One region of the Mesorhizobium sp. Root695 genome, then DNA from elsewhere that is predicted to be linked to it. Evidence: predicted binding sites of a transcription regulator. Region 1 holds the regulator's gene; the other holds the start of a gene.

What was found. Region 1 encodes PhoB, which activates phosphate uptake and scavenging genes when phosphate is short. Its sites were predicted from a motif close to TGTCATNNANCTGTCAT; they were not measured.
Region 2: the regulator PhoB is predicted to act here: its motif matches at 1,183-1,199, upstream of ASD99_RS28840 (PhoX family protein).

What each region holds. Positions count from the first base shown of each region.
Region 1 covers NZ_LMHO01000042.1:36,472-39,890, reverse strand. Annotated here, with positions in the region: gene pstB (phosphate ABC transporter ATP-binding protein PstB) at 1-783, shown strand, start outside; gene phoU (phosphate signaling complex protein PhoU) at 809-1,516, shown strand; gene phoB (phosphate regulon transcriptional regulator PhoB) at 1,536-2,225, shown strand; gene ASD99_RS25465 (ROK family protein) at 2,242-3,419, opposite strand, start outside.
Region 2 covers NZ_LMHO01000044.1:201,469-204,887, reverse strand. Annotated here, with positions in the region: gene urtA (urea ABC transporter substrate-binding protein) at 1-397, opposite strand, end outside; gene ASD99_RS28845 (hypothetical protein) at 711-1,133, shown strand; gene ASD99_RS28840 (PhoX family protein) at 1,254-3,167, shown strand; gene ASD99_RS28835 (GMC family oxidoreductase) at 3,272-3,419, opposite strand, start outside.

The sequences.
Region 1 (3,419 bases):
GACATGACGATCGCCGCCGAGGCCGCAGCCAAGGTCAAGATCGAGGTGAAGAACCTCAACTTCTACTACGGCCAGAGCAAGGCGCTGAAGGACATCACGCTGTCCTTGCCCGAGCGCAGCGTCACCGCCTTCATCGGGCCTTCGGGCTGCGGGAAGTCGACGCTGCTGCGCGTCTTCAACCGCATCTACGAACTCTATCCCAACCAGACCGCCGAGGGTCAGGTGCTGCTCGACGGCCAGAACGTTCTCGACCGCTCGCAGGATCTCAACCTGCTGCGGACCAAGATAGGCATGGTGTTCCAGAAGCCGACGCCGTTCCCGATGTCGATCTATGAAAACATCGCCTTCGGCATCAGGCTCTACGAGAAGCTCAGCAAGTCCGAGATGGACGGCCGTGTCGAGCAGGCGCTGAAGCGCGCGGCACTCTGGACCGAGGTCAAGGACAAGCTCAGCGCCAGCGGCCTCAGCCTCTCCGGTGGCCAGCAGCAGCGGCTCTGCATCGCCCGCACCGTGGCGGTGAAGCCGGAAGTCATCCTGCTCGACGAGCCGGCGTCGGCGCTCGATCCGCTGTCGACCGCCAAGATCGAGGAGCTGATCGACGAGTTGCAAGCCGACTACACGATCGTCATCGTCACCCACAACATGCAGCAGGCGGCGCGCGTGTCGAAGCAGACAGCCTTCATGTATCTGGGCGAACTGGTCGAGTTCGACCGCACCGAGAAGATCTTCACGTCGCCCCGCGAGAAGCGCACGCAGGACTACATCACCGGCCGCTTTGGCTGAGTTCAGGCATACGAGGGATAAGATCATGGGCGAACATACAGTCGCTTCTTTCGACGAAGATCTCGGTCAGATCAGCAGGCTCATCAGCGACATGGGCGATCTCGCCGGCTCGATGGTCGGCGGTGCGACCAAGGCGCTTTTGAATTCCGACAACGCCCTGGCACAGCGCGTCGTCTCCGACGATGCGATCATGGATGCGCGCCAGCGCGAGCTCGACGACCGCGCCATCACGTTGATCGCCAAGCGGCAGCCGATGGCCGACGATCTGCGCCATGTCGTCGGTTCGATCCGCATGGCCGGCGATCTCGAACGCATCGGCGACCTTGCCAAGAACATCGCCAAGCGCGTCGGTACCGTCGGCCTCAGCGTAACGCCGCGCGACCTGTCGCATTCGATCGACGGGATGGCGCAGCTGGTGCTGATCCAGGTGCAGGGCGTGATCGAGGAATATGCGGCGCGCGACGCCGCTGCCCTGGCGAAACTGCGTGCCGACGACGAACGCATCGACGTCAAGTACACTTCGGTGTTCCGCGAACTCCTGACCTACATGATGGAAGACCCGCGCAACATCACGGCCTGCACGCATCTGCTGTTCTGCGCCAAGAACCTCGAGCGCATCGGCGACCATGTGACCAACATCGCCGAAAATGCCTATTATGTTTTGACCGGTACGCAACTGCCCGCCAATCGTCCGAAGCAGGACGAAACGGCGATGTCCGCGCCGGCGGCATGACGACAGGGGTGACCAGTCGATGATCGCGCCACGCATCATGGTGGTGGAGGACGAGGAGCCGCTAGGCGTGCTGCTCCGCTACAATCTCGAATCCGAAGGCTACCAGGTCGAGGTGGTGACGCGCGGCGACGAGGCCGAGATCCGGCTGCAGGAGAACGTTCCCGACCTTCTCGTGCTCGACTGGATGGTTCCGGCGGTTTCCGGCATCGAACTCTGTCGTCGGCTGAGAATGCGCCCCGAGACCGAGCGGCTGCCGATCATCATGCTGACTGCGCGCGGCGAGGAGAGCGACCGCGTACGCGGCCTGTCGACCGGCGCCGACGACTATCTGGTCAAGCCGTTCTCGACGCCGGAATTCATGGCCAGGGTCAAGGCGCTGCTGCGCCGCGCCAAGCCGGAAGTGCTGTCCAGCGTGCTGAAGGTCGGCGACATCGTGCTCGATCGAGAATCGCACCGGGTCTATCGCAAGAAGAGCGAGATCCGACTCGGGCCGACCGAGTTCCGCCTGCTCGAGTTCATGATGCGCCATCCCGGCCGCGTGTTCTCGCGCAGCCAGTTGCTCGACAATGTCTGGGGCGAGACGATCTACATCGACGAGCGCACGGTCGACGTGCATGTCGGCCGGCTGCGCAAGGCGGTCAACAACGGCCGCATGCCCGACGTCATCCGCACCATTCGCGGGGCAGGTTACGCGATCCGCGAGGACTGAACCCGCCCGTCTGAATTCACGCCACGTTTTTGCCTGCGACGCTTCCTCTCGCCTGCGCGCCCGGCGCGAAAATCTCCTGGTCGACGAAGGTCAGCGCGCGCATGGCGCAGCCTTCGCGGATCAGCGGCAGTTCGTTCGGCTCGGTGTCGAAGGAAATCGATTTCGAGTGCTGGCCGCCGGCGGTCTGGGCAATCGCCTCGCGCAATGCGGGCTCGATCAGGTCGAAGGCGGCGGCGCTGACGCCGACCATGGCAACGGGCGCCGGATCGATCAGCGCGAACAGGCTGCCGAGGCCGTAACCGAGCGCTTCGCCAGCCTTGCGATAGGCCTCGCGCTCGGGGCCATCCTTTTCGCGGGCCGCGGTCGCCAGGGCGCGCATGTCGGCGTCGCTGACGTCGGCGACAGGTTCTGCGTCCTCGCCCAGCTGCCTTGCATTGCGCCAGATGGCGTAGTTGCCGGCATAGGCCTCGACGCAGCCACGCCGTCCGCAGCGGCACAGAGCGCCGTTCGGCTGATGGATCATGTGGCCGAACTCGCCGCCCGAGGAATGGGTGCCGGTGAACAGCTCGCCTTTCAGCACCAGGCCCATGCCGATGCCGTGCGACAAGAGGATGGCGATGAAATCGTCGCGGTAGCGATCAGGATCGCGCCAGCGCAGCGCTATCGCCATCATGTTGCAGTCGTTCTCCACGGTGGCGGGAATGCCGAACTCGTCTTCGAGTATGTCGGCGAAGGCGATGTCGGTGTGCGGCGTGATCGGCGACCAAAGCATCGCGCGAGCATGGGTATCGGTGATGCCCTGGATCGCCAGCGCGATACGGGCGACGCTGCGGACGTCAAGATCGGGATCTTCGAGGCGGCGCCGCACGATGCCGACGCATTCGCCGATCAGCGCGTCGCGCGACATTGTCTGCGTGTCCAGCCGGCGCTGTTCCTCTGATATCACCTGGCCGGCGTAGTCGATGACGGCGACGGAGAGGAAATTCAGCGACAGCACCACGGTCATCACCGCCGCCGCTTCCGGATTGAGGCTGAGGCCGACCTGCGGCCGACCGCGTCTGAGTGAGCCGGCTTCGCTTGGCTTGCTTTCGGTCAGGATGCCTTCACCGATCAGGTCGGACGAGATCGCCGAGATGGTCGAATGGCTGAGGCCCGTGGTCGCCGCGATCTCGGTGCGGGACGGCTGTCCGGCGC
Region 2 (3,419 bases), on a different contig from region 1:
GGACCGGATAGAACAGGATGTTGTCGAGCTCCGAGAACACCGGCAGCACCGACTTGCGCGACACGGAGGTCCAGCAGCCGAACACCGCCGCGACCTTGTCCTTGGAGATCAGCTCGCGCGCCTTTTCGGCAAACAGCGGCCAGTTGGAAGCCGGATCGACGACGACCGCCTCGAGCTTCTTGCCGAGCAGGCCGCCCTTGGCGTTCTGCTCGTCGATGAGCATCAGCATGGCGTCCTTCAGAGTCGTCTCCGAAATCGCCATGGTCCCCGACAGCGAATGGAGAATGCCGACCTTGATCGTGTCGTCGGCAGCCTTGGCGGGCGCAGCGAACAACAGGCCGGCGGCAACCACGCTCGCCGAAAACATTTTTGTTATTGTCGAGAAATTACCCCTCATATTACAGACTCCCAAGCTGGTTGATTGCACCGCAACACTACAATGCAACCCCCATGCCAATCGCCTTGGTGATGCCGAAGGGAAACGAATAATCCAGCATTATCAGCAGCTTGAAATATTAGGCTTATAAAAACAAAGAAGGCCGGTCAAAATTTGATTGAGAGAAATTTGCGCAGCATGCCCGATGATTGCCTAATTTTCGCCCATTTTGGCAAAATGCCTAGATTTTGATCTTCATAGGCGTGTCGCAGACGACCGGTGTTGCGGCGCAGTGCAAAAATGGGGCAATCTCGTTACCCAACCGAGCGACGTCATGGCTTTAGGCATTTCACGCATTTCCATCGGCATACTGGTTCTGGCGGCAGCAACCGGGACCGCACGAGCCAACTTTAGCGACGGCAAGATGCCCGACGGCATCTATCACTGCGAGGTCTACCTGCTCGGCATGTTCCTCAACCTCGGCGACATCACCATCAAGGGGAACGTCTATAGCGGCCCAATTTACACCGGCCTTGGCACCTTCGGCACCGCGCAGCAGGGGTACAATTATCAAATGGACGCAAACGGCGTGATCTCCTGGCTGGGACCGCTCGGCGGCTATACCGCCGGCGGCAACTCGCTGTCGCTGACCCAGGCAACGCTGGACGGCCAGAGCACGCCCTCCTTCGACATCATCATGAAGCAACCCGACGGCGCCTTCACCGCCTCGACCTGCACCAGGGGAAACAGCCAGTAGCCGATTCCCTGGGCAACAGCCGCCGCCTCAGTGGCCTGCCCGTCTCTCATGTCATCTGGATGTTGCCGAAGCTGGATAGGCAGCGGTGCGCCGTCCCATCCACCTTGAGAGGCAGACACCATGGCCAACTCCCCGTCTTCATCCTCCCCTGTCATTCGCGACGTCATCGCCGAGCGCGTGTCGCGCCGGGCCCTCCTAAAAGGCAGCCTTGCATCCGGTGCGCTGATTGCCGGCGGCAGCTTTGTCGGTTCGTTGTTTGCCGGTGAAACACATGCCGCGGCAGCGCTTTCGACGCTCGGCTTTCCCGAACTGAAGCGCGTCTACGACAAGACCCATGCGGCCGCCGAAGGCTATGAGACCACGATCGTCGCACGCTGGGGTGACCCGCTTGTCGCCGGCCTGCCGGAATTCGACGGCAACAAGGTCGTTGCCGACGAGCAGGAAAAGCGCTTCGGCTACAATTGCGACTACATCGCCTTCCTGCCATTGCCGAAAGGTACGGTGAATTCCGATCACGGCCTGCTTTGCGTCAACAACGAGTATATTTCGCCCAATGTCATGTTTCCCGGCATGACCGAGGATGACGCCGGCAAGACGATGAGCAAGGAGCAGGTTGACCTCGGCATGGCCGCCATGGGTCATTCGATCGTCGAAGTGCTGCTGAAGGACGGCAAGTGGAGCATCGTCGAGGACAGCCCGCTCAACCGCCGCATCACGGCAAACACCGAAATGACCGTTTCCGGCCCCGTTGCCGGCCACGCACTGATGAAGACATCTGCCGACGCGACCGGCACGAAGGTGCTCGGCACCAGCTACAATTGCAGCGGCGGTTTCACTCCCTGGGGCACCGTGCTGACCTGCGAGGAAGGCGTTTCCGACCTGTTCGGCGGCGACCCGAAGAAGGCGCCGACCGCCGACATTCTTGATCGCTATGGCTTCGATGGCTCCGATATCTATGGTCGTGGCCGTCTCCATGATCGCTTCAATCTCGACAAGGAGCCGAATGAGGCCAACCGCTTCGACTGGGTGGTCGAGATCGACCCCTACGATCCGGCTTCGAAGCCGGTGAAGCGCACGGCCCTTGGCCGCATGTCGCACGAAGCGTCCACGGTCGTCCTCAACAAGGATGGCCGCATCGTCGTCTACATGGGCGACGACGACTATTTCGAATACATGTACCGGTTCGTCTCCAACAAGGCCTACGATCCTGCCAAGCCGGCCTCCGGCAACAGCCTGCTGGATGACGGCGTGCTTTCGGTTGCCCGTTACGACGCCGACGGCTCCATGACCTGGCTGCCGCTGGTCCACGGCCAAGGCAAGCTCACGGCTGAAAATGGCTTTGCCGACCAGGCCGAAGTGCTGCTGAAAACACGGCTCGCAGCGGATGCACTGGGGGCGACGCCGATGGACCGCCCCGAGGACATCGAGACCAATCCAGTGACCGGCCGCGTCTATGCGGTGATGACCAAGAACAAGAAACGCGACCAGTCGAAAGTCAATCCGGCCAACACGCGTCCGGAAAACCTCTGGGGCCACATTGTCGAGCTGATCGCGCCGGGTGGACGCGGCGCAGACGCCGACCACACGGCCGACAAATATGCCTGGGATCTGTTCGTGCTGTGCGGCAACCCGAAGGACGCGGCAGTCGGAGCCACCTTCCACCCGGACACGTCAGACAATGGCTGGTTCGTCTGCCCCGACAACATCACCTTCCATCCGGCTGGCCGCCTCTGGGTGGCGACCGACGGCGCCAATGATTTCGACCTGCCGGACGGCGTCTATGGCGTCGACACCGAAGGCCCGGCGCGCGGCCTGCCGAAACTGCTGTTCACCTGCCCGCATGGCGCGGAGGCGACCGGCCCCTGCTTCACGCCGGACGGCACGACCTTGTTCCTGTCGGTCCAGCACCCGGCCGAAGACGCCGAGACACTCGACAAGGCACAGACGCTATGGCCCGACTTCAGGGATGGTCAACTGCCGCGACCTTCCGTGGTCGCCATCCGCCGCAAGGACGGGCAGCCGGTCGGCGCGTAGCCCCAGACAAAAAGGCGGAACGCGCGTTACGCGTTCCGCCTGGCGGTCCGGGAGGACACTGGAATTCCACACCACCCCGACCGTCGGGGCGGTGATTTGTCGGCTCAAATCGTCTTTGCCGACATCTGCGCGGCGATGTAGTCGGCCTGGCGGATCGCCAGCGACACGATCGTCAGGGTTGGGTTTTCGGCAGCTCCAGTGGTGAACTGGCTGCCGTCCGACACGAACAGGTTCTTGATGTCGTGCGCCTGG